DNA from 2 places in the Kitasatospora sp. NPDC057518 genome. Region 2 is predicted to be linked to the other one. Evidence: predicted binding sites of a transcription regulator. Region 2 holds the regulator's gene; the other holds the start of a gene.

Region 1 (10,804 bases), on a different contig from region 2:
ATGCCCGCCCCCGCCGTGGCCCACGCGGTGCGGTACATCCGCAGACCGCCGCCGATCACGATCCGCCACGGCCGGGGGCTCGGCCGCGTTGCCGCCGGGCCCCGCCGCTACCCGACCGGGCCCGGGTCGGCCACGACGGCCCGGACGACCCGCACCGCCGCGCCCAGCAGCGGGCCCCGGCGGCCCAGCCGGGAGACCGTCAGCCGCTCCTCCGACCAGGGCCGCACCGTCACCCGGGCGGCCAGCTCGGCCCGCATCGCGGGCAGCAGCCAGGGCGCCAGCCGGGCGTAGCCGCCGCCCAGCACCACCTCGGCCGGGTCCAGCAGGTTGACCGCGCCGGCGGCCGCGGTGCCGAGCGCCGTACCGGCCCCGGCCAGCGCCGCGCGGGCGGCCGGGTCCCCGACCCCGGCGCGGTCGGCGAGCAGGGCCACCCAGTCGCCGCGGGCCCCGGTCAGGCCGGCCGCCCGCAGCACCGCCGCCTCGCCCGCGTACTGCTCCAGGCAGCCGTGCGCCCCGCAGGCGCAGCGGGGCCCGTCGGGGTGGACCGGCACGTGGCCGAACTCCCCGGCGAAGCCGCCCGCCCCGCGCAGCAGCCGGCCGCCGACCACGATCGCCGCGCCGACCCCGGCCTCGGCGGAGACGTACAGGAAGTCCTCCGGGCCCTCCCCCAGCCAGCGCTCGGCCAGTCCGCCGAGGTTGGCCTCGTTGTCCGCCTCGATCGGCAGGTCGGCCAGTCCGCCCCCGGCCGTCCGCAGCGCGGGGCGCAGGGCGGCGGCCAGCGGGACGTCCTGCCAGCCCAGGTTGGCGGCCCGCTGGAGCATCCCGCCGGAGCCGCCGACCAGCCCGGGCACGGCCAGGGTGAGGGCGGCCGGGCGCAGCCCCGACTCGGCGACGGCCTCGTGCAGCAGGTGGGCGAGGTCGGCCATCACGGCGGCGGGCTCGCGGCCGTGGTTGGAGACCTCCCGGCGCCGCCAGCCGCGGACCTCCCCGCGCAGGTCGACCACGCAGGCGCCCAGGTGCCGCACGCCGATCTCGGCGCCGAGGCCGCCGGGCCCGGCCGGGTTGAGGCCGAGGGCGGTGCCGGGGCGGCCGACCTTGCCGCTGGGCGCGGCGGGGCCCTCCTCGACCACCAGGCCGGCGGCGATCAGCTGTTCGGCCAGCGAGGAGACGGCGGCCCTGGTCAGCCCCGTCCCGGCGGCCACCTCGGCGCGCGAGCGCGGCCCGCTCGCGATCGTCCCGAGCACCAGGGCCAGGTTGGCCCGGCGCATCCCCTGCTGGCTGGCGGGCCCGGTCCGGGCGGGGTCGGACTCGTGCACAAGGCTCACCTCGCCCCTTTTACGTCCTTACGGCACATCCCGTGGCATCTCGGGTGCAGCGTAGCCGGGTTCCGGGGGCACCGTCGTCGGCACCGGGACGGGCTCGGCCGGGGCCGTCCCGGCGGGCGGGAAGACCCACCGCCGGATCGCCCAGTAGCGGAACAGCATCGCCACGAAGGTGCCGACGACCATCCCGCTGAGGAAGTCCGCGACCTCCTGGCGGAGCGGATCGACGTACGGCTCGCGCAGGTCCAGGAGGTACCGGGAGACCGCCAGCGGGACGTCGTTGACGGCGATCGCCACCGCGCTGACCAGGATGAACACCAGCACCTCGCGCCGCCGGCCGTCGGCCCGCAGGGCCCGGAAGGCCCAGCGGCGGTTCAGCACGTACGAGACGACGGTGCCGATCACCGTCGCGACGGTCAGCGCGACCACCGGCTTGTGCTCCAGCACGGTGAACTTGAGCTCGAAGTCGATCACCGTGGTGAGCGCGAAGCAGCCGCTCCCGACCAGCAGGAACTTCACCAGCCGGCGGTGCCGCACCAGGAAGGGGCGCAGCCGCTCGGGCACCCGGGCCAGGGCCCGCTGCGTGGGGGACGGCATCTCCGCAGTCTCGCACGCGGGGGTGCCGTCGGCCCCGCAGACCGCCGCGGCCCCGCGGAGTGCCGACGGGCCGCCCGGACCGCCGCTCGGGCGGCCCGGGCGGCGGCCGGGGCGAGCCGGTCAGGCGGCGACCAGCACCGCGGCCCCGGCCGGCTCCAGCGCCAGCTCCAGCACCTCCCGGACGTCCGCCACCGGGTGGACGGTGAGCCGCTCCAGCACCTCGGCCGGGACGTCGTCCAGGTCGGCCTCGTTGCGCCTGGGGATGATCACCGTGGTGACCCCGGCCCGGTCGGCGGCGAGCAGCTTCTGCTTCACCCCGCCGATCGGCAGCACCCGCCCGGTCAGCGACACCTCGCCGGTCATCGCCACGTCGGTGCGCACCTTGCGCCCGGAGAGCAGCGAGGCCAGCGCCGTGGTCATGGTGATGCCGGCGCTCGGCCCGTCCTTGGGGATGGCCCCGGCCGGGATGTGCAGGTGCACGCCGCGGTCGCGCAGCGAGGTGACCGGCAGCTCCAGCTCGGCGCCGCGCGAGCGCAGGTAGGAGAGCGCGATGTGCGCGGACTCCTTCATCACGTCGCCCAGCTGCCCGGTGAGGGTCAGCCCGGTGCCGCCGGTCTCGGCGTCGGCCAGCGAGGCCTCGATGTAGAGGACGTCGCCGCCGGCGCCGGTCACCGCGAGGCCGGTGGCCACGCCGGGGACGGCGGTACGGCGCTCGGCCGGCTCCTGGGCGGACTCCGGCACGTGGTGCGGCCGGCCGATCAGGGCCCGCAGGTCCTCGGCGCCGACCGCGGCGGGCAGCTCGCGCTCGCCCAGCTCGGCCTGCGCGGCGATCTTGCGCAGCACCCGGGCGATCGAGCGCTCCAGGGTGCGGACGCCCGCCTCCCGGGTGTACTCCCCGGCGAGCCTGCGCAGCGCCGGCTCGTCCACGGTGACCTGCCCGCCGCCCAGACCGGCCTTCTCCAGCTGGCGCGGGAGCAGGTGGTCGCGGGCGATGACGACCTTCTCGTCCTCGGTGTAGCCGTCCAGCCGGACCAGCTCCATCCGGTCGAGCAGCGGCCCGGGGATGGACTCCAGCACGTTGGCGGTGGCGAGGAAGACGACGTCGGAGAGGTCGAGCTCGACCTCCAGGTAGTGGTCCCGGAAGGTGTGGTTCTGCGCCGGGTCCAGCACCTCCAGCAGGGCGGCGGCCGGGTCGCCCCGGTAGTCGGAGCCGACCTTGTCGATCTCGTCGAGCAGGACGACCGGGTTCATCGAGCCGGCCTCCTTGATCGCCCGCACCAGCCGGCCGGGCAGCGCGCCGACGTAGGTGCGCCGGTGGCCGCGGATCTCCGCCTCGTCCCGGACGCCGCCGAGCGCGACCCGGACGAACTTCCGGCCCATGGCGCGGGCCACCGATTCTCCGAGCGAGGTCTTTCCCGTTCCGGGCGGCCCGACCAGGGCCAGCACCGCTCCCCCGCGGCGGCCGCCGATCAGCCCGAGGCCCTGGTCGGCCCGGCGCTTGCGGACGGCCAGGTACTCGACGATCCGCTCCTTCACGTCGGCCAGGCCGGCGTGGTCGGCGTCCAGCACCGCGCGGGCGCCGGCGATGTCGTACGCGTCCTCGGTGCGCTCGTTCCAGGGCAGCTCCAGGACGGTGTCCAGCCAGGTGCGGATCCAGGAGCCCTCGGGCGACTGGTCGGAGGAGCGCTCCAGCTTGTCGACCTCCTTGAGCGCGGCCTCGCGGACCTTCTCCGGCAGGTCGGCGGCCTCGACCCGGGCGCGGTAGTCGCCCTCCTCGTCGGCCGGGTCGCCGTTCAGCTCGGCCAGCTCCTTGCGGACGGCCTCCAGCTGGCGGCGGAGCAGGAACTCCTTCTGCTGCTTGGCCACGCCCTCCTCGACGTCCTTGCGGATGGTGTCGTTGACCTCCTCCTCGGCGAGGTGGTCGCGCAGCAGGGCGAGCGCGTACTCCAGGCGGGCGACCTGGTCGGCCTCCAGCAGCACCTTGAGCTTCTGCTCGGCGGTGGCGAAGGGCGCGTAGCCGATGTTGTCGGCGAGCTCGCCGACGCCCTCGATCTGCGCCACCCGGTCGACGATCTGCCAGGCGCCGCGCCTGCGCAGCCACTGGGTGGACAGCGCCTTGTACTCCTTGACCAGCTCGGCGGCCCGGCCGGCCACCGGGGTGCCCACCGAGGACTCCGTGAACGGCGTGGTCTCCACCCAGAGGGCGGCGCCGGGGCCGGTGGTGCCGACCCCGATCCGGACCCGGCGCACGGCGCGCACCAGCGCGGCCGGCTCCCCGTCGGCCAGCCGGCCGACCTGCTCCACGGTGGCCAGCGTGCCGGCCGCCGCGTACGAGCCGTCCACCCGCGGGACCAGCAGGACCTGCGGCTTGCCGGCGCCGGTGGCGGCGGCCCGGGCGGCCTCGACGGCGGCGCGCACCTCGGTGTCCTTCAGGTCCAGCGGGACGACCATGCCCGGCAGGACGACCTCGTCGTCGAGCGGCAGCACGGGCAGGGTGAGCGGTGTGGACGTCGATGCCATGATCTCTCCCCAGTCAGTGAACTTGAGTCGACCTGACTAAGGCTTCACGGGCGTCGGATGTTCCCGGCCCCCTGTTCGCCGTGAGCGAACAGGAATCGGCAGGGAAAGCGCGGCACCCGACTTCGTCAAAAGAGCACCGGACACGCCTCGAAAAGTCCCGACGGGGAGCCCCGCGAGTCCGGGGAGGTCCGACCGGGCGACGGCGTCAGCGCGCCGCACGCACCCGCGCGGGCGCGCCGCACGCGGCCGCCGCGGCGGCCGGGCGCGGCCGGGGCGGGCGCCGCTCGACCCGGCGCAGCCAGCGCCACAGCGCGACCCCGGTCAGCACCGCGGCCGGGTGCCCCACCCCGGTGATCACGTCCTTGTCGGTGGCGATCTGCTCGGCGATCATCAGCCCGGCGCCGCCCAGCGCGAGCAGCCGCCCGCGCCAGGAGAGCAGCCCGGCCACCGCGCCCAGGCAGGCGAGCACGCCGTAGCTGACCCCGATGTCCAGGTAGTCCATCGCCTCGGGCGCCATCCGCCCGGTCTCCACCGCGGTGATCACCACCCCCTGGGAGAGCAGCGTCGCCGCGACATGCCCGGCCGCGAACACCGCCGCGGCCCGGGCCGGGCCGACCCTGCGCTCCAGCGGGGCGAGGGTGAGGGCGAATCCCCACAGGTACGGCATCCACACCTCGCCGGCCACCCAGAACCCGCTCAGCACAAGGGCGCGCAAAGGATGCTGGAGCAGGTTGTGGCCGTCCGAACTGGAGGCCTCCTGCAGACGCTGGACGAGTTCCGGATCGGCGAGCCGGGCGAAGGTCGTGGTGGCTCCCACGACGGCGAGGTACCCGAGCGTGAAGGGCGTTCTCCGGGGCGTCGGCACCCGTTCCAGCAGCCATTCCAGGACGCCGGTGCGCAGCCCGAGGCGGAGCATTCCGTACGGCGCCCCCGCACTCCCGTACCCGTCGGCACCCCGCCCGAGTCCCGCCATGCCGCCTCCGCTCCACGCCGCAGCCACCGGCTCCCCGCCGGATGCCCAACGTACCGGCGCGCGCCGCGGATTCCGCCCGGCCGGGCGCTCACCTGGCCACGGTACGTCGAGGTTCTGAGAGGCACCTGAAAGAAGCCCGTGAAGACCGTCGCCGTAGCGGACCGCCGGATTCCCGACATTGGTCCAGACCTTCTCTCCATAAACGGGGCACCAGGGCCTCTGACCGGCGACTTGGCGTCAACTGCACTGCATACGTACCGTTACGCAGAGAAAATTCGACGGGTAAGGTATCGGCCCGTGCCCACTCGTGCAGTGGGTCCGAGGGCGGCCCGACAGCCGGCCCACGGGCCGGAAACGTCCGGTCCACCTGCCGGGAAGCATCCGCTGTCCGTACGCTGCGAAGTGCGCGGGAGAAGTGGGCGGCCGACCATCCGTCCTCGGCTCCCGATCGCGCGACGGGACGGCGGACCCGGCACAGTCCACGACGGAACAAGACTACGAGCGGAGCCCCGCCATCCCCACAGGTGGCCGGCCCGCAGCCCTGGGGGCGGTGGCGTGACCGTGACAGAGATTCAGCAGGACAACCACAACGCCGGCGGCACTGTGAGCAGCCAGCGCAGAGTCCTGGTGGTGGAGGACGAGCCCACGATCGCCGAGTCGATCGCCGCCCGGCTGGGCGCCGAGGGCTTCAAGGTCGCCGTGGCCCACGACGGCCCCGGCGCGGTCGACGGCTTCCACACCTGGCAGCCGGACCTGGTGGTCCTCGACATCATGCTGCCCGGCTTCGACGGCCTGGAGGTGTGCCGCCGGATCCAGGCCCAGCGCCCGGTGCCGGTGCTGATGCTGACCGCCCGCGACGACGAGACGGACCTGCTGGTCGGCCTCGGCGTCGGCGCGGACGACTACATGACCAAGCCGTTCTCGATGCGCGAACTGGCCGCCCGCGTCAACGTCCTGCTGCGCCGCGTCGAGCGCGCCCAGCAGGCCGCCCGCACGCCCGCGCTGGGCAGCCTGCGGTTCGGCGAGCTGGAGATCGACCACGTGCAGCGCCGGGTCCGGCTGGCCTCGGGCGACGTCCACCTGACGCCGACCGAGTTCGACCTGCTCGCCTGCCTGGCCGCCCAGCCGCGCGCCGTGCTCACCCGCGAGCAGCTGCTGGCCGAGGTCTGGGACTGGACCGACGCCTCCGGCACCCGCACGGTGGACAGCCACGTCAAGGCGCTGCGCCGGAAGATCGGCGCCAGCTGGATCCGCACCGTCCACGGTGTCGGATACGCGCTGGAGGCCCCGCTCTCCTAGGGCCTCCCAGGGCGACGGGCCACCGGGGGGCCCGCAGCCCGGACGACGCCGTGCCACCACGCGGGCCGACACCGCGGGGACCACAAGGAACCGATGACCTTTCCACAGCAACGCAACGGGGAATCCGCCGACACGCGGCCGCAGAACCTGGCCGCCCGTGCCGCCCGCCGGGTCTGGGCCGACATCCGGCCGCTCGACCCGGTCCGCTCGATCAAGGGCAAGCTCACCCTGCTCGTGATCGTCTCCGTGTGCCTGGCCACCGGGATGGTGGTCGTGGCGATCCGGTCCGAGACGCAGATCCGGATCATCATGGTCTTCTCCATGATCGCCTCACTGCTCTTCATGCAGTTCCTCGCGCACGGGCTGACCGCCCCCCTGCGCGAGATGACGGCCGCCGCCCGCGCGATGGCCTCCGGCGACTACAGCCGCCGGGTCGAGGTGAACTCGCGCGACGAGATCGGCGAGCTGGCGGCCGCCTTCAACGCCATGGCCGCCGACCTCCAGGCCGCCGACCGGCACCGCCGCGAGCTGGTCGCCAACGTCTCGCACGAACTGCGGACGCCGATCGCCGCGCTGCGCGCCGTCCTGGAGAACGTGGTGGACGGCGTCGTCCAGCCCAATCCGGCCACCCTGGGGGCGGCCCTGGAGCAGACCGAGCGGCTCGGCCGCCTGGTCACCCACCTGCTCGACCTCTCCAAGATCGACGACGGCGTGGTCGCCCTGGACGCCCGCCCCTTCGAGGTGCGCGAGTTCCTGGACGGCGTGCTGCGCGGGGTCACCGTGGACGGCGCGACGGCCGGCGGCGCCTTCTCCCGGCGCGGGGACGTCCGGCTGGCCCTGGAGGTCAGCCCGACCGGCCTGACCGGCGTGGCGGACCCGGAACGGCTCCACCAGGTGGTCGCCAACCTGGTCGACAACGCCTGCAAGCACTCCCCGCCCGGCGGCACCGTGACGGTGCGGGCGAGGCCGGAGGGCGAGGAGGGCGGCCTGCTGCTGGAGGTCGAGGACGAGGGCCCCGGCATCCCGCCGGCCGACCGCTCCCGGGTCTTCGAGCGGTTCAGCCGCAGCGGCACCGCGACCGCCGCCGGACCGGGCTCGGACGGCGGCACCGGACTGGGCCTGGCCATCGCCCGCTGGGCGGTGGACCTGCACGGCGGACGGATCGCGGTGGCCGAGTCCCCGCGCGGCTGCCGGATCGAGGTCCGGCTGCCCGCACGGCGTCAGAGCGACGGTCGGGACATTTGTCACAGATCCGACACAGCGGTCTACGAAGATCGTTAGAGGATTTGGCCGGGTTTTTGTCCGCTTTGGCCCCGGTATGCCCCCTGTTCGGCGCTGATCGGTTCCCCTCAGATACGGCTTTCTAACGCACTTTTTCAGCCAAAGTGCAGGTCAGCACTGTGATCTGGGCGACGCCTGGGCCCCGGGGACTGCGCGATCACTGGTCAGGGGCGTAGCCTTAATCCCCGCTGTCCAAACATCCCAAAAGGAAGCGGAAGAGGGCGGTTGCCGCCGTGTCGCCACAGTCCCCTGAAACCCCCAACAGCTCGGCAAGCTCCACTGGCTTCGGCCCCAATGAGTGGCTCGTCGACGAGATCTACCAGCAGTACCTCCAGGACCCGAACTCGGTCGACCGAGCCTGGTGGGACTTTTTCGCCGACTACAAGCCCGGTACCGAGGTGACCCCAGTGACCCAGGCCGCGACCCAGGCCGGCCCCGCGCCGACCCCTGCCGCTGCCCCCGCGCCCGCCGTCGCAGCCGCTGCTCCGGCCGCGCCCGCCGCCGCTCCGGCTCCGGCCGCTCCGGCGCCGGCCGCCCCGGCTCCGGCTCCGGCCGCCGCCCCGGCTCCGCTCGCCGCCGCGCCCGCCGCGCCCCCGGCCCCCAAGGCCGCCGCCCCGGCGCCGGCCGAGCCCGCTGCCGCCGCCGGCCCCGAGCTGATCCAGCTCCGCGGCCCGGCCAAGGCCGTCGCCACCAACATGGACGCCTCGCTGGAGGTGCCGACCGCGACCTCGGTCCGCGCCGTGCCGGCGAAGCTGTTGATCGACAACCGCATCGTCATCAACAACCACCTGCAGCGCGCCCGCGGCGGCAAGGTCTCCTTCACCCACCTGATCGGCTACGCCCTGGTCCAGGCCATCAAGGCCGCCCCGGGCATGAACTACAGCTACAAGGTGGAGAACGGCAAGGCCTTCCTGGTCAAGCCGGAGCACGTCAACCTCGGCCTGGCCATCGACCTGGTCAAGCCGAACGGCGACCGCCAGCTGGTCGTCGCGGCCATCAAGAAGGCCGAGACGCTCGACTTCTTCGGCTTCTGGCAGGCCTACGAGGACATCGTCCGCCGGGCCCGCGCCAACAAGCTGACCATGGACGACTTCACCGGCGTCACGGTCTCGCTGACCAACCCCGGCGGCATCGGCACCGTGCACTCCGTGCCGCGCCTGATGCAGAACCAGGGCACCATCGTCGGCGTCGGCGCCATGGAGTACCCGGCCGAGTTCCAGGGCTCCGCCCCGGAGACCCTGTCCCGGCTGGGCGTCTCCAAGATCATGACGCTGACCTCGACCTACGACCACCGCGTCATCCAGGGCGCGGCGTCCGGCGAGTTCCTGCGCGAGATCCACCGCCTGCTGCTCGGCGAAAAGGGCTTCTACGACGAGATCTTCGAGTCGCTGCGGATCCCGTACGAGCCGGTCCGCTGGGCCACCGACGTCGCCACCACCCACGACGACGAGGTCAACAAGACCGCGCGCGTCATGGAGCTGATCCACTCCTACCGGGTCCGCGGCCACCTCATGGCCGACACCGACCCGCTGGAGTACAAGCAGCGCAAGCACCCCGACCTGGACGTCACCACCCACGGCCTCACCCTGTGGGACCTGGAGCGCGAGTTCGCGGTCGGCGGCTTCGGCGGCCAGAAGATGATGAAGCTCCGCGACATCCTCGGCCTGCTGCGCAACACGTACTGCCGCACCGTCGGCATCGAGTACATGCACATCCAGGACCCGAAGCAGCGCAAGTGGCTGCAGGAGCGCCTGGAGAAGCCGTACGCGAAGCCCGAGCGCGAGGAGCAGCTGCGGATCCTCCGCCGCCTGAACTCGGCCGAGGCCTTCGAGACCTTCCTGCAGACCAAGTACGTCGGCCAGAAGCGCTTCTCGCTGGAGGGCGGTGAGTCGCTGATCGCGCTGCTGGACGCGACCATCGACTCCGCCGCCGAGCACCGCCTCGACGAGGCCGTCATCGGCATGGCCCACCGCGGCCGCCTGAACGTGCTGGCCAACATCGTCGGCAAGCCGTACGGCAAGATCTTCGGCGAGTTCGAGGGCAACCTCGACCCGAAGTCGATGCACGGCTCCGGCGACGTCAAGTACCACCTGGGCTCCGAGGGCACCTTCACCGGCCTGGACGGCGAGACCATCAAGGTCTCGCTCGCCGCGAACCCCTCCCACCTGGAGACGGTCGACCCGGTCGTCGAGGGCATCGCCCGCGCCAAGCAGGACATCCTGGACCAGGGCGGCACCACCTTCCCGGTGCTGCCGATCCAGGTCCACGGCGACGCGGCCTTCGCCGGCCAGGGCGTCGTCGCGGAGACCCTGAACATGTCGCAGCTGCGCGGCTACCGCACCGGCGGCACCGTGCACGTCGTGGTGAACAATCAGGTCGGCTTCACCGCCGCCCCGGCGTCCTCGCGCTCCTCGATGTACTGCACCGACGTGGCCCGCATGATCGAGGCCCCGATCTTCCACGTGAACGGCGACGACCCGGAGGCCGTGGTCCGCGTCGCGCGGCTCGCCTTCGAGTTCCGCCAGGCGTTCCACAAGGACGTGGTGATCGACCTCATCTGCTACCGCCGCCGCGGTCACAACGAGGCCGACAACCCGTCGTTCACCCAGCCGCTGATGTACGACCTGATCGACAAGAAGCGCTCGGTGCGCAAGCTGTACACCGAGGGCCTGATCGGTCGCGGCGACATCACCATGGAAGAGGCGGAGCAGGCGCTCCAGGACTTCCAGGGCCAGCTGGAGAAGGTCTTCGCCGAGGTCCGCGACGCGGCCCAGGCGCCGGCCGACGCCACCGCCGGCAAGCCGCAGGCCGA
Region 2 (19,633 bases):
GCCACCCCCGCCGACCGCCACCTCGACCCGCCGTCCGTCACCACCGTCCGGATCGGCCGACTGCTCGCCCGCGGCCTCACCCAACGGGCCGTCGCCACCCGGCTCGGCGTGAGCGAACGCACCGTCGCCGCCCACATCTCCCGGCTGCGCGACCGCTACGGCGCCCACAGCCTCTTCCACCTCGGCTGGCAGCTCCGCGGAGAACACCATGACTGACACCCCCGCCACCCCGCTCTCCGCCGCCCTCCCGGACGCCGCCGCCCGCGCCCTCTACCTCGCCGTCCTGCGCGAAGGCGGCCGGGTCCGGTCGGCCGAGGTCGGCGCGGAGGACGGTCCTGCGCTCCGACGGCTGGTGGAACTCGGGCTGCTGGTGCCGCAGTTGCAGGACGCGGCGTACAGCGCGGTCGACCCGCGGGCGGCCACGGAGCGGATCGGCACCGAGATCCGCCGACAGAGCGCCCGCCTGCTCGTGGAGGCCGAGCAACTGCCCGAGCTGATGGGCGAACTGACCCGCGCCTACGACGCGACCCCGAAACGGCGGAGCGGCACGGCCGGGGTCCGCTACCTCACGGCGAAGGAGGACATCCGGCACGAACTGGAACTGCTGGCCCAGGAGTTCCCCGACGAGACGATGACCGCCCAGCCCGGCGGCCCCCGTCCCGCCGAACTGCTACCCGACTCCCTCGACCGCGCCCGCCGCGTCCACGAGCGCGGTGGCACCGTGCGCTCGCTCTACGAGGCCTCGGCCAGACTGGACCCGCCGACCGTCCGCTTCGCCGCCGAGGTCGCCCTGCTCGGCTGCACCACCCGGATCCTCGCCGTCCCGTTCACACGCTTCCTGGTCTTCGACCGCACCGTGGCCGTCATCCCGGCCGCTCCCGATCACACCAGCGCCGCCGTGGTCGACGACCCGGCGATGGTGTCCTTCGTGGTGGACACCTTCGAGCAGCTCTGGCAGCGCGCCGAGGGAGTCAACTGGGCAGCGCTGGCAGCCGGTTCCGCCGACTCGCCCAGCCATCAGCAGATCGCCCGACTGCTCGCCCAGGGCCTCACCCAGCGCGCGATCGCCACCCGCCTGGGCCTGGGCGAACGGACCGTGGCCGGCCACATCGCCCGGCTGCGGGAGCAGTACGACGCCGAGACACTGTTCCAGCTGGGCTGGCAGATGCGGGGGGAGCGGCTGTGACCGACACCGGATTCGCCCTGCCCGACGACACCGCCCGCGCCCTCTACCTGGCCATCCTGCGCGATGGCGGCCGGATCCGGATCGCGGACGTGGCGGAGGAGGACGCGCAGACCGTCCAGACCCTGATGGACCTGGGGCTGCTGAAGCCGTACGTCCTGGACGGCTCGCTCAGCGCGGTGGACCCGCGCTCGGTCACGGCCCGGATCGGCGCCGACCTGCGGGCGGCCGGCACGCGTCTGCTGACACGGGCCGAAGAACTCCCGGACGTGTTCGGCGACCTCACCGTCGCCTATGACGCGGCGTCCCGCCGCCGCGACCGCTCCGGGAGCACCCGGGTCGTCGAGGGCATGGAGAACATCCGGCACCAGGTCTCCCAACTCTCCGAGGAGCTCCGCCACGAGGCACTCTGCGCCCACCCCGGCGGCGCCCGGCCGGTGGACGCCGCCGACGACACCGTGAACCACGCCCGCCGCTTCCTGGAGACGGGCGGTTCGATCCGCACCCTCTACCAGTCCGCGGCCCGTCTCGACGCCTCGACCGTCCGACTGGCTGCCCGGCTGACCGGGATCGGCTGCCACATCAGGGTCGCGGCGTTCTCGTTCCCCAAGATGCTGATCTTCGACCGCACCGTGGCCGTGGTCGCCGCCGCACCGGGGGTAACCAGCGCGGCCGTCATCGACGACCCGGCCGTGGTCGACTTCCTGGTGCGGACCTTCGAACTGCACTGGCAGGACGCCGAGGGCGTCAACTGGGCCTCCCTGGCATCCGGTTCCAGCGAGCCGTCCGTGCCCGAGCAGGTCGGCCGGCTGCTCGCCCGCGGCCTCACCCAGCGGGCGATCGCCACCCGCCTGGGCCTGGGCGAGCGGACGGTCGCGGCCCACATCGCCCGGCTGCGGGATCAGTACGACGCCGAGACGCTGTTCCAACTGGGCTGGCAGATGCGGGGGGCTCGCGATGTCTGACGCCGACCTGCCGGACGCCGCCGCCCGGGAGCTCTACCGGGAGATCCTCCGAGACGGCGGCCGCCTCCACGTCGCCGACATCCGTCCCGAGGACGAGCCGACGGTCAGACAACTCGCCGACCTGGGACTCCTGCTCCTCCATGCCACGGACGGCTTCTACACCTCGATCAACCCCCGGGCCGTGGGCGAACGCCTGGGTACCGAACTGCGGGAGGAGAGTTCCCGCCTGCTCGCCAAGGCCGCTCTCATTCCGGATCTGCTGGAGGACCTCACCCAGGCCTACGACGCGGCACCACGTCGGACGGAACCGGCGGGCGGGGTGCGGAGGGTGGCGGGCATGGTGGAGATCCGGCACCTGGTCGCCCGGCTCATCAAGGACTATCCGCACGAATGCCTGACCGCCCAGCCGGGCAGGTTCCAGCCGCCCGCGCAGCGGGGGGACGGTCTGGCCCATACGCTCCGCTACATCGAGCGCGGTGGCTCGGTGCGTACGATCTACCAACCGCAGGCCCGACTGGACGGGGACCAGGTCGAGTTCGCGGCGGAGTCCACGAGGATCGGCTCGCGGATCCGCGTCCTCGACGCCGCCTTCAGCCGGACGCTCATCTTCGACCGCACCGTCGCCGTGATCCCGGCGACCCCTGACAACAAGGTCGCCGCCGTGGTGGAGGATCCCGCGGTGGTCGCGTACGTGGTCGACGTCTTCGAGCAGCGTTGGCAGCAGGCCGATGTCGTGGACTGGGCCGCACTGGCCGCCGGTTCGGTGGCGCCGGCCGCCCACGAGCAGGTCGCGCGGCTGCTCGCCCGCGGCCTCACGCAGCGGGCGATCGCCAGCCGGTTGGGGCTGAGCGAACGCACCGTCGCCGGTCACATCGCCCGGCTGCGTGAGCTGTACGACGCGGAGACGCTGTTCCAGTTGGGCTGGCAGATGCGGGGAGCCCGGGCGGGGGAGCCCGGTGGGTAGCCGCTGCTCAGCCGGTGGCGGCGCCGGTCGGCCAGTAGCCGGGGACGGCGGGCTGCTGCCGGGGGACGTTGAACTGCTCGCCGGGGGCGGTCCAGAAGCCCTCGCGCAGGGAGAGCGCCATGCCGGCCCAGTCGAGCGCGGTCTCGACCGTGTGGTTGAGGGCCTCCTGCGACCAGGTGTCGTCGAAGACCAGCGGGAGGACGGGGGCGACCTGCTCGATGGTGGCGATCAGCGGGTTGTGGGTGATGGCCTCGTCGACCAGGAGGACGATCGGCTTGCGCAGCGCGGACGCCCAGCCGAGCTCCAGGCTCACGCCGGCCGAGAGCGGGGCGCCGACGTAGGCGAACACGAGGTCCGCGGACTGGAGGGCGCGGAAGTCGGAGGGGACGCGGGGCTCCGGCGCGCGGCCGGAGATGGTCCAGGCGTCGCTGTGGTGCGCGCTGTACACGGCGGCACCGCTGCGGAGGAGGGTGGTGCGGAGCGTCGTCAGCCGCGTCCGGCTGGCGAGGGTCACCACGCTGTCGGCCGGCCCGGTCAGTCGCATCAGCGGGGCGGCCAGGAACACACGTGCACGCCGACCCTCAGGGGCCTGGCTGTCGTGGTGACGCAGGTAGGGCTCGGTCATGTCGACTCCGGGGAAAGGCCGACCGGGGGAGTGAGAGTCGGCGACGCGTTGGCTGTGGGCTGCTCTGTGTGGTGATGCCGCTGGTGAACGACTTAGCATTTGACGGTACATTGGCAAGATGTGGTGTCTTGCCGGACCATTGGGAGCGAACTGATCGTCCATCGCCGGGCGGCGTCGCGTCCAGGGTTGGCCTGTGTCATCTGGACGCCTGGCAGGGAGATGACGCACACTCTGCGGCAGGCCAGGTGACAGCTTCTCTATCGTGCGGCACTATGTGAGCCGTTATCCTGGCTTGAAACTTCCAGTGGCGATTCCCGAGGGAGAGAGTGGGGGCGTGCCTACCATGCGCCGATTTGTCCGCAAGGTTGTGCTTTCGTTGGCCGTCGCGGCTGCTGTGGTTGGCGTTGGCTGCCTCGCGGACGCTGTCGATTCTCATGGGACAGGCGCTACGGAAGCTGCTGTGACCCTTGCCGACGACATCGCCTGGACCTGAGTGCGGCCCTGTTCGCCCCGGCCATGCCGGAATCCCGGAACATTCTCCGGTCTGTCCGTAGTGGGCGGTGATTCAGTCGATCGGCCCCTGTGCCTTGCGGCCGAGAACGTATCCGAGCTGGAACAGTGAGTCGACCTTGTAGTCGTCCCGCATCTCGGCTATATGTCTGGCCAGCGTTCGCTCGCTGATTCCCAGGCGTCGTGCGATGACCCGGTGATTGGTGCCCTCTAGCATCTGGTCAATAATCGTCTGGCGCAGGCGGGACACCACCTGTTGTGGCACTGTGCGGTCGCCCTCGAATTCCAGCGCGCGGCTCCAGCAGCGCTCGAATACCTCTTCGACGAGATAGCTGACGACTGCGGGGTCGTAGATGAAGGCCGCGAGGCTCATGTCATCGGCGATCGGGATCACGGCCACGCGCCGATCCATCACTATCAGTCGCGTGTAGGGCTCGTCGAGAGTCCGGTACTGCCCACCAGCACGTGCGAGTGTGGCCACGTAATCCCTGGTCGGCTGATGGTACCGGGTGCTGGCGTGGTAAATCGTCCGCATCGTCGTGCCACTGCGGAGGGTGTTCAGGTCCTGCTCGACCATGACCGAGAGAACGTCCGGCGGCCGAGGGCCGCCAGGCTGGAGCGCCAGGGCTTCCTCCATGGAAACCCTGTACTGCTGTACTCGCTGATGAATTAGGGCCTTCCCTCGCACATATTCGATCGACCCTCCCTGCTGTTTCGGGGCGTGGAATTCCTGTGCGAGTTCCTGGAGTTCGGACGGGAGTGAAACGGCCCGCGAGAGGAGATCCAGTGCTTGGCGTTGCCACGAATGGCTGAGGCTTGTCGAGAGCTGGGTGGGATCGGCCGCTATGAAATCGCTCGGATCGTCGGTGTCGGGTACGAGGAGGCCAATTCCGACCAACTCGTCCCGAGCGGCATCGGCCCGCCCGGGATCGGATCCTGACGGCAGATGACCGTCTCCTCGGATGACGGCCAGATATAGCTCTCGGGCCTCGGCCGACAGGACGGGTGAGCCAGCGGCAACGGGCTGCTCTCGTTCACTCATCTGCGGCTCCTTGCCGTTACCGTGACGCCTGTGTCCCATCAGCGCCGCCGCTGAGTCACGTTTCAGCATGCCAGACCTGATGAGTCCGATGAAGACGAAATGTGACTGCACTCTCTCACCACACGGCAGCCGCCGGCACCCCCCGAGAGGAGGGGCCGGCGGCCGGTGGGTGCCCGGTCAGCGCTTGGGGCGCCAGACGACGAGGGCGCTGGACTGCGGGGTGGGGGGCTGGTACGGGACGAGGTCGCGGCGGTAGGAGGCGTGGACGGCGGCCTCGCGCTGCTGGAGGGCGGTGGCGGCGCCTTCCAGGGAGTCGACCAGTTCCGTGACGCGGGACTGGAGGGCGGTGACCTGGTTCTCCAGCTCGATGATCCGCTTGATGCCCGCCAGGTTGATGCCCTCGTCCTGGGAGAGCCGCTGGACCTCGCGCAGCTGCTGGATGTCGCGTGCGGAGTAGCGGCGGCCGCGGCCGGCGGTGCGGTCGGGGCAGACCAGGCCGAGGCGGTCGTACTGGCGCAGGGTCTGCGGGTGCAGGCCGGACAGTTCGGCGGCCACGGAGATGACGTACACCGGGGTGTCCTCGGTGAGGACGTACGGCGGCGGGGACGCGGCGGCGCGGCGGGTGCGGCGGGGGCCGGCGCCGGGCAGGCCTTCGCCGAGGCCGGGGCCGATCGGGGTGTCGGGGTCGATCGGGTTCATCGGGGACATCTGGTCGTCACGCTCCCTTCGCCGCCCGGAAGAGGGCGGCGCGCGGATCGTCGGAGGCGGTGGCCTCGCGGTACTGCTCGAGGGCGTTCAGCGCGTCGCCGGTGACGTGCTGCGGCACCACGACCTCGACGGTGACGAGGAGGTCGCCGCGGGTGCCGTCCTTGCGGGTGGCGCCCTTGCCGCGGGCGCGCATGGTGAGGCCGTTGGCGCTGCCCGGGGGCAGCTTGAGCTTCACGGCGGGGCCGTTCAGCGTGGGCACCTCGATGGTGGCGCCGAGCGTGGCCTCGGGGAAGGTGACCGGCACGGTGACGGTGAGGTTGTCGCCCTTGCGGCCGAAGACGGGGTGGGGGTCGACGTGCACGGTGACGTAGAGGTCGCCGGGCTGTCCGCCGCGCTCGCCCTGTGCGCCCTTGCCCTTGAGCCGGATGCGCTGGTCGGCCTGGACGCCGGCCGGGATGCGGACCTGCATGGTGCGGGCCGAGCTGGCCCGGCCGCTGCCGTGGCAGTCGGTGCACGGGTCGTCGACGATCATGCCTCGGCCGCGGCAGTCCTTGCACGGCTCGGAGAGCGCGAAGGCGCCCTGGCCGCGGCTGACGGTGCCCGCGCCGACGCAGGTCGGGCAGACCCGCGGGGTGGTGCCGGTCTTGGCGCCGGTGCCGTTGCAGCTGCGGCAGGGGGCCTGGCTGGTCATCCGCAGCGGGACGGTCGCGCCGTCCACCGCCTCCTCGAAGGAGAGCGTCACCTCGGTCTCGACGTCGGCGCCGCGCCGGGGCTGGGCCTGCCGGGTGCCGCCGCGGTTGAAGAGGCCGCCGAAGACGTCGCCGATGCCGCCCCCGCTGCCGGCGCCGCCCTGGCTGCCGCTGAAGAGGTCGCCGAAGTCGAAGCTGTAGCTGCCGGTGCCGCCGGGGCCGCCGCCGGCCCGGAAGCCGCCGTTGGCGAAGAGGCTGCGGGCCTCGTCGTACTCCTTGCGGCGCTTCTCGTCGGAGAGGACGTCGTACGCCTCGGAGATGTCCTTGAACCGCTCCTCGGCCTTGGCGTCACCCTTGTTGGCGTCGGGGTGGAACTCGCGCGCGAGCTTGCGGTAGGTCTTCTTGATCTCGGTGGCGGTGGCGTCCTTGGGCACGCCGAGGACCTTGTAGTAGTCCTTCTCGACAAAGTCCTTGCCACTCATGGCGTACGCCACCTCCCGATGTCCATCGTCACTGAGCTGTCAACAGCGGCTGCGAGCACGACTGCTGACAGCGCGCTGCGGAGCCGGCCGCCGTACTGGCCGGCGTACGACTCCGCAGCGCACTGGTTGTCACCCGTCACAGGTTGTCAGCTGTCCGAGCCACCGTCGGACTTGTCCGCGTCGGCGGACTTGGCCTCGGCGTCCGTGGACGCCTGGCTGCCGGGCTGGGGCTCGGCGACGGCCACCATCGCCGGGCGGATGATCCGCTCGCCGATGCGGTAGCCGGGCTGGAGGACCTGGACACAGGTGTCCTCGGTGACGTCCGAGGAGTAGCTGTGCATCAGCGCCTCGTGCATGGTCGGGTCGAAGGGCTCGCCCTCCTTGCCGAACTGCTGCAGGCCCAGCTTGGCGACGACCGTCTCCAGCGACTCGGCGACGGACTTGAAGCCGCCGGTGACCTCGCCGTGCTCGCGGGCGCGGCCGATGTCGTCCAGGACCGGGATCAGCGACTCCAGGATGTTGGAGACGGCGATCTCGCGGACGGTCAGCCGGTCGCGCTCGACCCGCTTGCGGTAGTTCTGGTACTCGGCCTGGAGGCGCTGCAGGTCACCGGTGCGCTCGGCGAGCTCGCGCTTGGCGGCGGCGAGACCCTCCGAACCGGACTCCCCGCTGCCGGCCGCGGCGGCCTCCTCGGCAGCCTTGATCACGGCCTCTTCGGCGGCGGAGTCGTCGCCGGGCTTGCCGCCCTGCGGCTTGTCCGTCATGCCGCACCGCCCTTGGGCTTCTCGTCGTCCACGATCTCGGCGTCGACGACGTCGTCGTCCTTGGCCTGGGCGGAGTCACCGGAGGGGGCGGCACCGGCGGTGGCGTCGGCGTTGGCGTACAGCGCCTGGCCGAGCTTCTGCGCGGTGGTGGAGACCTTCTCCGAGGCCTCGCGGATCTTCGCGATGTCCTCGCCCTTCAGGGCCTCCTTGAGCTCGCCGATGGCGGTCTCGACCTCGGTCTTGACGTCGCCCGGCAGCTTGTCGGCGTTGTCGGCGATGAACTTCTCGGTCGAGTAGACGAGCTGCTCGGCGGAGTTGCGCGTCTCGACGGCCTCGCGGCGCTTGTGGTCGTCCTCGGCGTACTGCTCGGCCTCGCGGCGCATGCGGTCGACCTCGTCCTTCGGCAGCGAGGAGCCGCCGGTGACGGTCATCTTCTGCTCCTTGCCGGTGCCGAGGTCCTTGGCGCCGACGTGCATGATGCCGTTGGCGTCGATGTCGAAGGTGACCTCGATCTGCGGCAGGCCGCGCGGCGCCGGCGGCAGGCCGGTCAGCTCGAACATGCCGAGCTTCTTGTTGTACGCCGCGATCTCGCGCTCGCCCTGGTAGACCTGGATCTGCACGGACGGCTGGTTGTCCTCGGCCGTGGTGAAGATCTCGGAGCGCTTGGTCGGGATCGTGGTGTTGCGCTCGATCAGCTTGGTCATGATGCCGCCCTTGGTCTCGATGCCGAGGGACAGCGGGGTGACGTCGAGCAGCAGGACGTCCTTGACCTCGCCCTTCAGGACACCGGCCTGGAGCGCGGCGCCGATGGCGACGACCTCGTCCGGGTTGACGCCCTTGTTGGCGTCCTGGCCGCCGGTCAGCTCCTTGACGAGCTCGGCGACGGCCGGCATGCGGGTCGAGCCGCCGACGAGGACGACGTGGTCGATCTCGGACAGCGAGATGCCGGCGTCCTTGATGACGTTGTGGAACGGGACCTTGCAGCGCTCCAGCAGGTCCGCGGTCAGCTGCTGGAACTGGGCGCGGGTGAGCTTCTCGTCCAGGTGCAGCGGGCCCTCGGCGGAGGCCGTGATGTACGGCAGGTTGATCGAGGTCTCGGAGGACGAGGACAGCTCGATCTTGGCCTTCTCGGCGGCCTCGCGCAGACGCTGGAGGGCCATCTTGTCCTTGGACAGGTCGACGCCGTGGCCGCCCTGGAAGACCTTGACCAGGTGGTCGACGACGCGCTGGTCCCAGTCGTCGCCACCGAGGTGGTTGTCACCGTTGGTGGCCTTCACCTCGACGACCCCGTCGCCGATCTCCAGCAGGGAGACGTCGAAGGTGCCGCCGCCGAGGTCGAAGACCAGGATGGTCTGGTCGTCCTTGTCCAGGCCGTACGCCAGGGCGGCCGCGGTCGGCTCGTTGACGATGCGCAGGACGTTCAGGCCCGCGATCTCGCCGGCCTCCTTGGTGGCCTGGCGCTCCGAGTCGTTGAAGTACGCCGGGACGGTGATGACGGCGTCGGTGACCGTCTCGCCCAGGTACGCCTCGGCGTCCCGCTTCAGCTTCTGCAGCACGAAGGCCGAGATCTGCTGGGGGTTGAAGTCCTTGCCATCGATGTTGATCTTCCACCCGGTGCCCATGTGGCGCTTGACCGAGCGGATGGTGCGGTCGACGTTGGTGACCGCCTGGCGCTTGGCCACCTCGCCGACGAGGACCTCGCCGTTCTTGGCGAAGGCGACGACGGACGGCGTGGTCCGAGCGCCCTCGGCGTTCGTGATGACGGTGGGCTCGCCACCCTCCAGAACGCTGACGACCGAGTTCGTCGTACCGAGGTCGATGCCGACCGCGCGTGCCATCGTAGATACCTCCACGGAAGAGTTGAGCTTTACAGGCTCAAGGATGCACGACCCGGTGGACGGAGTCAACAGCTATGAGCGCCGCTCGCTCAACTTTGCTGAGCGGCGGGGCGGAGCGGGCGCGCCGCGCCGGGGCGGGGGTGCGGCCACGTGACTGCCGCCATAGCTTGGGAATCTTCTGGACGACGGTCGGTCACCGGTAATGTCCGGGCCGTCGGCCCGGCAAGTTACCGACCAGTACACTCAGTTCCCAAGACCGTGTAACGCAGAGCCTGCTCAACCGCAAAGCCGCAGGAGACGGAGAGCCGATGCAGCTAGCAGCGATCGTCATCTCGCTGGTCACATTCGTGATCGGCACCGCGCTCGCCGCCCGTGCGGCGCTGTACATCTACAAGGTGGTCCGCACCGGTGCGCCGGACTCCACCCGCTTCGGGCAGCCCGCCCAGCGGGTGAAGACCGTCGCGACCGAGTTCGTCGGCCACACCAGGATGAACCGCTGGGGGATCGTCGGCATCGCCCACTGGTTCGTGGCGGTCGGCTTCTTCAGCCTGGTGCTGACCATCGTGAACGCCTTCGGCCAGCTCTTCGACGCCGACTTCGCGCTGCCGATCATCGGCCACTGGATGATCTGGCAGCTCTTCGTCGAGCTGGTCGGCACCCTGACCACGCTGGGCATCGCCGTCCTGATCGTGATCCGGCTGATGAGCCTGCCGTCCCGGTCCGGCCGCAAGTCCCGGTTCGCCGGCTCGATCGCCTGGCAGGCCTTCTACGTCGAGTACACGATCCTCGGCATCGGCCTGTGCATCCTGATGCTGCGCGGCCTGGAGGGCGCCCTCAACGGCGTCGACTCGTACGGGCCGGAGCACCTGGTCTCGTACCCGCTGGTCTCCGCGCTGGGCGGCCTGTCGCACGGCACGCTGGAGAACCTGATCTACCTGTTCGCGATGCTGAAGATCTGCATCTCGTTCGCGTGGGCGACCACCATCGGCCTCAACCCCTCGATGGGCGTGGCCTGGCACCGCTTCCTCGGCTTCTTCAACATCTACTTCAAGCGCGAGGAGGACGGCGGCACCGCGCTCGGCGCCCTCGGTCCGATGACCTCGGGCGGCCGGCCGATCGACTTCGAGGACCCGGCCGAGGACGCCGTCTTCGGCGTCTCCCAGGTCGAGCACTTCTCCTGGAAGGGCATCCTCGACTTCTCCACCTGCACCGAGTGCGGCCGCTGCCAGTCGCAGTGCCCGGCCTGGAACACCGGCAAGCCGCTCTCGCCGAAGCTGCTGATCATGAGCCTGCGCGAGCACGCCTACGGCAAGGCGCCGTACCTGCTGGCCGGCGGCGGCAAGGACATGGAGGGCGAGGAGCGGGCCACCTCCGAGCAGCTCAAGGACGTCCCGGCGGCCGCCCTGGCCGAGGCCGAGCGCCCGCTGATCGGCACCGCCGAAGAGAACGGCGTCATCGACCCGGACGTGCTGTGGTCCTGCACCACCTGCGGCGCCTGCGTCGAGCAGTGCCCGGTGGACATCGAGCACATCGACCACATCGTCGACATGCGCCGCTACCAGGTGATGATCGAGTCCTCGTTCCCGACCGAGGCCGGGACGATGCTCAAGAACCTGGAGAACAAGGGCAACCCGTGGGGCATGGCCACCAAGGCCCGCCTGGACTGGGTCAAGGAGCTCAAGAAGGAGACCGGCATCGAGGTGCCGGTGATCGGCGAGGACATCGACCCCGCCGAGGTCGAGTACCTCTACTGGGTCGGCTGCGCCGGCGCCCTGGAGGACCGCGCCAAGAAGACCACCAAGGCCTTCGCCGAGCTGCTGCACACCGCGGGCGTGAAGTTCGCGATCCTCGGCAAGGAGGAGTCCTGCACCGGTGACTCCGCCCGCCGCCTGGGCAACGAGTTCCTGTTCCAGATGCTCGGCGCGCAGAACGTGGAGACGCTGAACGCGGCCCTGGAGGACGCCCCGGTCAAGCGGATCGTGGCCACCTGCCCGCACTGCTTCAACACCATCGCCAACGAGTACCCGCAGCTGGGCGGCCACTTCGAGGTCATCCACCACACCCAGCTGCTGCAGCACCTCATCGACGAGGGCAAGCTGATCCCGGTCAACCCGGTCGAGGGCCTGATCACCTACCACGACCCCTGCTACCTGGGCCGCCACAACAAGGTCTACAGCCCGCCGCGCGAGATCATGGACAAGGTCCCCGGTCTGCGCCAGCAGGAGATGCACCGGCACAAGGAGCGCGGCTTCTGCTGCGGCGCCGGCGGTGCCCGGATGTGGATGGAGGAGCGCATCGGCAAGCGGATCAACACCGAGCGCGTGGACGAGGCGCTGTCGCTCAACCCGGACATCGTCTCCACCGCCTGCCCGTTCTGCCTGGTGATGCTCTCCGACTCGGTCAACGGCAAGAAGAACGAGGGCGCGGCCAAGGAGCACCTGAAGGTGGTCGACGTGGCCCAGCTGCTGCTCGACTCGGTGAAGGCCCTCCCGCCGACCGGGGACGAGGAGCAGCCCGCGACGGTGGGCGCCTGACCGGCGCCGACGAGCCCGCTGTTCGACAGTTCTGCAACAACTGCCCGGCCCGGTGGACGCCGCGAACGCGCCCGCCGGGCCGGGCTTTCGGTCGCTCCGGACGGCCCGCCCCGGTACGGCGGGCGTACGGGGGGTGACGGCAATCGCACAGGCGCCGGACGGGCATTCGGTCGGAAGCAAATACAGTAGGCCCGGACCGGCTTCGTGCCGGTCGACCCGTTCCGGACGGAAGCCCCGGGCGGGTGGCGACCCGCGCCGGCCGCACGGCCGGGTCCAGACCGACGACGAGGTGTCGGCCCGCCGGGCCGGGCCGCAGAGACCACAAGGGGAACAGCGCAGACCATGACCGAGGCGATCATGCTGGTCGGTGGTAAGGGCACGCGACTGCGTCCGCTGACCACCCACACCCCCAAGCCGATGCTGCCGGTGGCAGGCGTCCCGTTCATCGCGCACCAGTTGGCCCGCGCGGCCGCCGCCGGCGTCACCCGCGTCGTGCTGGCCACCTCGTACCTGGCCGAGGTGTTCGAGGACCACTTCCAGGACGGCACCCCGTACGGCATCGAGCTCGTCTACCTGACCGAGCGCGAGCCGCTGGGCACCGGCGGGGCGATCCGCAACGCCGCCTCCGGCCTGACCTGCGGCCCGGACGAACCGGTCCTGGTCTTCAACGGCGACATCCTCTCCGGCGTCGACATCGCCGCCCTGCGCGACGGCCACGTGGCCGCCGGGGCCGACGTCACCCTGCACCTGACCCGGGTCGAGGACCCGCGGGCCTTCGGCCTCGTCCCGACCGACGAGGACGGGCGGGTGCTGGAGTTCCTGGAGAAGCCGGAGACCCCGGAGCAGATCGTCACCGACCAGATCAACGCCGGCTGCTACGTCTTCACCCGGTCCGTGATCGACCGCATCCCGACCGGCCGCGAGGTGTCCGTCGAGCGCGAGACCTTCCCCGAACTGCTGGCCACCGGCGCGCTGCTGCGCGGTGTCGTCGACACCTCGTACTGGCTGGACCTGGGCACCCCGGCGGCCTTCGTCCGCGGCTCGGCGGACCTGGTGCTCGGCAAGGTCGACTCCCCGGCCGTCCCCGGCCCGACCGGCGACGCCCTGCTGCTGCCCGGCGCCACCGTCCACCCGGGCGCGGTGCTCAGCGGCGGCACCGTGGTCGCCGAGGACGCGGTGGTCGAGGCCGGCGCGATCGTCGAGGGCAGCGTGATCCTGCCCGGCGCGGTGATCGGCCCGGACACCCTGGTCAAGGACTCGATCGTGGGCGCCTTCGCCACCGTCGGCGCCCGCTCGGCGCTGGACGGCGCGGTGATCGGCGACGGCGCGATCGTGGAGTCGGACAACGAGCTGCCGAACGGCATCCGGATCGCCTGCGGCACCCTGCTGCCGGTCGGCGCCGTCCGCACCTCGGCCGGCCCGGGCGGCTGCCCGGCCGGCACCAGCGCGGCCGCGGCGGTGCACGGGCCGTCGGTCGGCGCACAGCGGTAGCCACCCCGCGCCCCGCGGGTTTTCGGCCCCGTTCGTCTCAGCCTCGCTGCAAACCGGCCCCGGCTTCGTCCGGGGCCGCCGCGGGCCGGGCCGGACGGGTACCTTCGGACCGTGGCTGGTAATCGATACGACAACGGTCAGGGCGCGGACCGTCCGCGCGGCGGGTGGTCGGCCCCTCCGCCGCCGTCCGCGCCCGGGGGGCACGGGGGGACGGACGGGCCGGAGTACTTCACGGCCCCGCACGCGGCGACGCCCGGCGGGCCCGGCGGCGCGCCCGGCGGTCCGGGCGGTCCGGGCGGTCCCGGCACGCCCGGCACGCCCGGCGGTCCCGGGCAGACGGCGGGGGACGGGTACGACCCGTACGCGGCGGACCGGCCCGGCAGCACCCGGGCCTTCCCCGTCGGCGACCCGTACGCGGCCGGCGGTCCGTACCAGGGACAGCCGCCGTACCAGGGGCACCCCGGCCAGGAGCACGGCTACTACGACGACGGCCACGGGCAGCAGCCGCCCTACGGCCCCGAGGAGGGCTACGGCCCCGAGCAGGGCTACGACCAGCAGCCGTACGGCCAGGACAACGTCGCCGTCTACCGGGCCGGCGGCCAGTCCGCCCCGCACGTCGCCGGGCCCCGGCCGCACTGGCGCGAACTGTTCACCGGCCTGTTCCGCAGCCCGACCGCGGTCTTCGACCGCACCCGCGACCACCAGGTCTGGCTGCCCGCGCTCACCGTCTCGCTGCTGTACGGCGCGCTCGCGGTGCTCGGCATCGGGCTGACCCACGACGACATCGTCAACTCGACCTTCACCGTGGCGCTGACCGGCATCCTCGCCGCCGCCATCGGCTTCACCGTGGCCGGCGCGCTCTTCGGCGGGGTCACCTACGCGATGGCCCGCCAGCTGGGCGGCGACGGCCCGTGGAAGGCGACCGTCGGCCTGGCCGCGCTGATCGGCTGGCTCACCGACGCGCCCCGGCTGCTGCTCGACCTGGTGCTGCCCTCCGGCAGCGCCGTCGTCCAGGTCGTCGGCTGGGCCACCTGGATGCTCTGCGCGTACCTGCTGACCAGCATGGTCCGGCGGCTGCACGACCTGCCCTGGGGCAAGGCCGCGGCCGCCTCGGCGATACAGCTGGTGGCGCTGCTGGTGCTGATCAAGCTGCCGACGCTGGGCTGAGCCGCACCGGGCGGAGCGACGCCGGGCCGAGGGCTCCGACGGGCGAAGGGCAGAATGGGGGCGGGTCGCGGCCGAGCGCCGGGCCCGCCCCACCCTCGTCGTCCCACCTTCACCGGAGCCAGGAATGACCCTCCCCACCACCCACGTCAGCTTCCCGGCCGGGGCGGTGACCGGCGAGTCCCCGGTGCTCGCGGTGCACCCGCTGGCCGACGGCCGGTACGCCGTCGTCACCGCGGCGACCCCGTTCCACCCGCTCGACCACACCTGGCCCGACCAGCCGGCCGATCTCGGCACCCTGACCGTCGACGGCACCGAGCTGGCCGTGGTCGACTGCCTGACCGGCGCCGTCGGCCCGGAGGGCGGGGAACTGCTGGTCGGCGCCGACATCCCGGTCCGGCGCGGTGACGAGGAGTGGTCCTGGCTGGTCCTGCACGTCGTCGACGGCGACCCGGGGGACCTCGTCGGCCGCACCGCCGCGCTCGCCGTCGACGCCGACCGCCGGGGCGCCCTCAGCGCCTCGCACAGCGGCTGCCACCTGCTCGCCCTCGCCCTGAACGCCGCGCTCGCCCCGCGCTGGCGCAAGGACCCGGGCCGCTCGGACGCCTTCGGCCACCCGGACTTCGACAGCCTCGCCATGGCGAGCTCGGTGATGGACACCGCGGCCAGCACCGACACCTACCGGCTCGGCAAGTCGCTGAAGAAGAAGGGCTTCACGGTGGACGCCACCGAGGAGTTCCCGGCCCTCGCCGACGCCCTGCCGGCCCTCACCGAGGCCGTCAACGCCCGGCTGGCCGCCTGGGTCGCCGCCGACGCCCCGGTCCGCATCGAGGTGCCCGGCCCCGAGCTCACCGCCCGCCGCCAGTGGCACTGCGAGCTGCCCGAGGGCGGCGCGCAGATCTTCTGCGGCGGCACCCACCTGCACCACCTCGGCGAGCTGGCCGAGCTGCGCACCGAGCTGCGGCTGTCCGAGGACGGCACCGAGCTGGTCGCCGTCACCAGCCCGAAGCGGGCCTGAGAAACGCCGCGGGCGGCCTGATCCCTCGGGTGAGGGGTCAGGCCGCCCGTCGTGCGTGCGCTCCGTGGGGCCCGCGGGTCCTGCGGGTCCTGTGCTCAGACGTCGCTGCGGTGGAAGTTCAGGTACGAGCGGGACGGCGTCGGGCCGCGCTGGCCCTGGTAGCGCGAGCCGTAGCGCTCCGAGCCGTACGGGTGCTCCGAGGGCGAGGAGAGCCGGAACAGGCACAGCTGCCCGATCTTCATGCCCGGGTAGAGCTTGATCGGCAGCGTCGCGACGTTCGACAGCTCCAGGGTCACGTGGCCGCTGAAACCGGGGTCGATGAAGCCGGCCGTGGAGTGGGTGAGCAGGCCCAGCCGGCCCAGGCTCGACTTGCCCTCCAGCCGGGACGCGACGTCGTCGGGCAGCGTGATGACCTCGTACGTCGAGGCCAGCACGAACTCGCCGGGGTGCAGGATGAACGCCTCGTCGCCCTCCGGCTCGACCAGCCGGGTCAGGTCCGGCTGCTCCTCGGAGGGGTCGATGTGCGGGTACTTGTGGTTCTCGAACACGCGGAAGAAGCGGTCGAGGCGCACGTCGATACTCGACGGCTGGATCATCGCCGGGTCGAACGGGTCGACGACGACCCGACCCAGGTCGATTTCGGTCCGGATGTCCTTGTCAGAGAGCAGCACGCTTCGAGGTTACGTGCACGACAGGGCCCCGGACGAATCCGCCCGGGGCCCGTTCCGTCCCTCCGCGACCGTCAGGCCAGGAACTCCGCGGCCTCCAACCGCATCGCCCGCGCCAGTTGCGGCTCCGACAGCTCCCGCACGTCGGCCAGCACCGAACTCCGCATCCGTCCGCACTGCGGGCAGCGGATCAACCGTCCGGGCCCGAGCCGGCCAGGACCGAGGTTCTGCATCGGGAACGTGGTGGTGCTGAACAGGTGCCCCTCGGCACAACGAACGACGGCGCGCTGCTCCATCGATCCCCTTCCCATCCCTAACCCAGTACTCACCCGTACGCACTCGCCCCGACGGCCGAGCCCCGGGACAGCGTCACATTAGGGGATGTTCCGGACATTCCTCACCATGGCTCGCCGCCTCGGCCCCCACCCACCGGAGCACTCGCGCGCGGCCCACACAGTACGCCTCCACACCCGCCCCACCCGGCTCCGCCACGTCCACCGACCCCCTGTGCAACCACCGGTGCGAATGGGGTACAGTGACACTGGATCGAGCGGTCTCTGACGGCTCATCAGGCGGGCGTAGTTTAATGGTAGAACATGAGCTTCCCAAGCTTAGAGCGCGAGTTCGATTCTCGTCGCCCGCTCCAGCAGTAAAGCCCCAGGCCAGTGGCCTGGGGCTTTCGCGTTGTCCGGGGCCGGTCGGGGCGGTCAGTGGGGGTGGGTCCAGGCGGGGGTCCAGGTGCCGGGGGTGCCGGGGGTGGGGGCGGCGGTGGCGAGGTGGGCCCGGAGGGCGGGGAGGGCCGGGTGGGGGTTGTCGCGGTGCCAGAGGAGCGAGTGGGGGTAGACGGGCGTCGGGTCGGTTACCGGGATGCGGCGCAGGCCGTGGGCGGCGGGCCAGACGAGGCGGGTCCGCTCGCTCATGAAGGTGGCGAGGGCCGGGGTGTCGGCGATGGTGTCGAGGAGGGCGTCGGAGCCGAAGTTGGGGCCGGTGGCCTCGATGGTGAGGCCGAACTCGGCGACCAGGTCGGCGTAGTAGGCGCCCCACTCGGTGCCGGGGACGATGCCGGGCATCCAGATCCGGTGGCCGGCCAGGTCGGCGACGGTCAGCGTCCGGGCGCCCGCCAGGGCGTGGGCGGGGCCGGTGAGGAGGTGGAGCGGTTCGTCGAGCACCCGGACGGATGCGATGTCCTCGGGGAGCGGCCGGCCGGGCATGGCGACGGCGCGGAAGGTGGCGTCGATCGTGCCGGAGCGGACGGCGGCGACGGCGGTCTCGATGTCGTGCAGCATCAGCACGTCGAGGTCGATGTCCGGGTGGGAGCGGTGGAAGTCGCGCATCAGGCCCGAGACGGCTCCGCGCGAGTTGAGCACGTCGACGCGCAGCGGGCGGCGGCCGGCCCGTACGGACGCGACGGCGCGTTCGGCGGCGCGCAGCAGTTCGCGGGCGTGGGGCAGGAACGCCTGTCCGTCGATGGTGAGTTCGGCGCCGCGCGGGGTGCGCGTGAACAGTCGCACGCCGAGGTCGCGCTCCAGTGCGGCGACGCGTTTGGAGACGGCCTGCTGGGTGATCGACAGGTCGACGGCGGCCTTCTGGAACTGGCCGGCTTCCGCGATGGCGGCGAAGGTGCGCACTGCTTCGAGGTCCACGCCGATCCACTGTAGAGAACAACCTGTGGTTGTGCGGGGTGGGCGAAACGGTTGTTTGACCGGCCGTGGTGCCTCCCGGTTGGCTCTCACCGGTCAACTCCGGTTTGTCCGGTCGGGGTCGGGACGTCGAGGGGAGCGCACCGCGCATGACGGGTGGGAAACGGCTGGGCCGGCGGTTCGGCTGGCTGTGGGCGGCGTACGCGGTGAGCGCGTACGGGTCCGGGCTGGGGTTCGGGGCGCTGCCGCTGATCGCCGTGCTGGTGCTGCGCGCCGGACCGGCCGAGGTGTCCGCGCTGTCCGCGGTGGGGCCGGCGGTGGGCGCGCTGATCGCGGTGCCGCTCGCGCCGTGGGTGGAGTTCCGGCGCAAGCGCCCGGTGATGATCGCGATGGACCTGGTCCGGTTCGCGGCCATGGCGTCGATCCCGGTCGCGTACGCCCTGGGAGGGCTGGGCTTCGTCCAGCTGCTGGTGGTCTCGATCGTGGTCGCCGCGGCCAGGATCGCGTTCGGCGCGGCCAGCGGCGCCTACCTCAAGGCCCTCGTCCGGCCGGACGACCTGCTGGTGGCCAACGCGCGGTTCGAGTCCACGAACTGGAGCTCCATCGCGATCGGTCCGCCGCTGGGCGGGGCGGCGGTCGGCCGGTTCGGGCCGGTCACCACCGTGGTGGCCGACGCGCTCAGCTACCTGCTCTCCGCGCTGAGCATCACCGCGATCCGCGGCCGGGAGGAGGCGCCGCGGCGGACCGGCGGGAACCCGGTCCGGGCGGGCGCGGTGCTCGACGGCTGGCGGCACATCCTGGGCGACCCCGGTCTGCGGGCGCTCTACCTCAACAACATGCTCGTCTCCGGTCTGATCATGGCCACCGAGCCGGTGCTCGCCGTCCTCCTGCTCCGCCAACTCCACTTCGCCCCATGGCAGTACGGCCTGGCCTTCGCCGCCCCCTGCCTCGGCGGGCTGATCGGCTCCCGGCTGGCCCGGCGGGTCGTCGCACGCCACGGCCGGGACCGGGTGTTCCGGACCGTCGGCACCCTGCGCGCCGTCTGGCTGATCGGCCTGGCCTTCGTCCGCCCCGGCGTGGTCGGCCTGGTCACCGTGATGGCCGTCGAGCTGGCGATCATCGTCAACATGAGCCTGTTCAACCCGGTGCTCGCCACCTACCGGCTCGAACGCACGCCCAAGCACCTGGTCGCCCGCACGCTGTCGGCCTGGTCGATCGGCCAGCAGGCGTCCATCGCCGTCTGCACCGCGCTCGGCGGGCTGCTCGCGGCCGCCACCGGACCGCGCACCGCCCTCGCGGTCGCGGGACTGCTCATCCTCGCCACGCCGCTCCTGCTGCCCCGGGCCGG

Evidence for each region. The regulator HspR, encoded in region 2, represses chaperone genes until heat shock. The targets are predictions, from matches to a motif close to TTGAGNNNNNNNNNCTCAA.
Region 1: the regulator HspR is predicted to act here: its motif matches at 4,462-4,480, upstream of lon (endopeptidase La).

Annotation. Positions count from the first base shown of each region.
Region 1 is NZ_JBHVEU010000264.1:326-11,129, forward strand. Features, by position in the region: gene ACFU7Z_RS25035 (ROK family transcriptional regulator) at 108-1,268, opposite strand; gene ACFU7Z_RS25040 (GtrA family protein) at 1,344-1,919, opposite strand; gene lon (endopeptidase La) at 2,040-4,439, opposite strand; gene ACFU7Z_RS25050 (rhomboid-like protein) at 4,645-5,412, opposite strand; gene ACFU7Z_RS25055 (response regulator transcription factor) at 5,974-6,711, shown strand; gene ACFU7Z_RS25060 (cell wall metabolism sensor histidine kinase WalK) at 6,805-7,992, shown strand; gene ACFU7Z_RS25065 (multifunctional oxoglutarate decarboxylase/oxoglutarate dehydrogenase thiamine pyrophosphate-binding subunit/dihydrolipoyllysine-residue succinyltransferase subunit) at 8,226-10,804, shown strand, end outside.
Region 2 is NZ_JBHVEU010000020.1:15,278-34,910, forward strand. Features, by position in the region: gene ACFU7Z_RS03785 (LuxR C-terminal-related transcriptional regulator) at 1-216, shown strand, start outside; gene ACFU7Z_RS03790 (helix-turn-helix domain-containing protein) at 209-1,186, shown strand; gene ACFU7Z_RS03795 (LuxR family transcriptional regulator) at 1,183-2,148, shown strand; gene ACFU7Z_RS03800 (LuxR C-terminal-related transcriptional regulator) at 2,141-3,112, shown strand; gene ACFU7Z_RS03805 (hypothetical protein) at 3,120-3,737, opposite strand; gene ACFU7Z_RS03810 (helix-turn-helix domain-containing protein) at 4,303-5,289, opposite strand; gene ACFU7Z_RS03815 (heat shock protein transcriptional repressor HspR) at 5,467-5,997, opposite strand; gene dnaJ (molecular chaperone DnaJ) at 6,005-7,168, opposite strand; gene grpE (nucleotide exchange factor GrpE) at 7,315-7,932, opposite strand; gene dnaK (molecular chaperone DnaK) at 7,929-9,770, opposite strand; gene ACFU7Z_RS03835 ((Fe-S)-binding protein) at 10,079-12,304, shown strand; partial or broken gene ACFU7Z_RS03840 (sugar phosphate nucleotidyltransferase) at 12,647-13,720, shown strand; gene ACFU7Z_RS03845 (Yip1 family protein) at 13,907-14,962, shown strand; gene ACFU7Z_RS03850 (metal-dependent hydrolase) at 15,087-15,977, shown strand; gene dcd (dCTP deaminase) at 16,073-16,648, opposite strand; gene ACFU7Z_RS03860 (hypothetical protein) at 16,720-16,941, opposite strand; tRNA gene ACFU7Z_RS03865 (tRNA-Gly) at 17,218-17,291, shown strand; gene ACFU7Z_RS03870 (LysR family transcriptional regulator) at 17,353-18,288, opposite strand; gene ACFU7Z_RS03875 (MFS transporter) at 18,435-19,633, shown strand, end outside.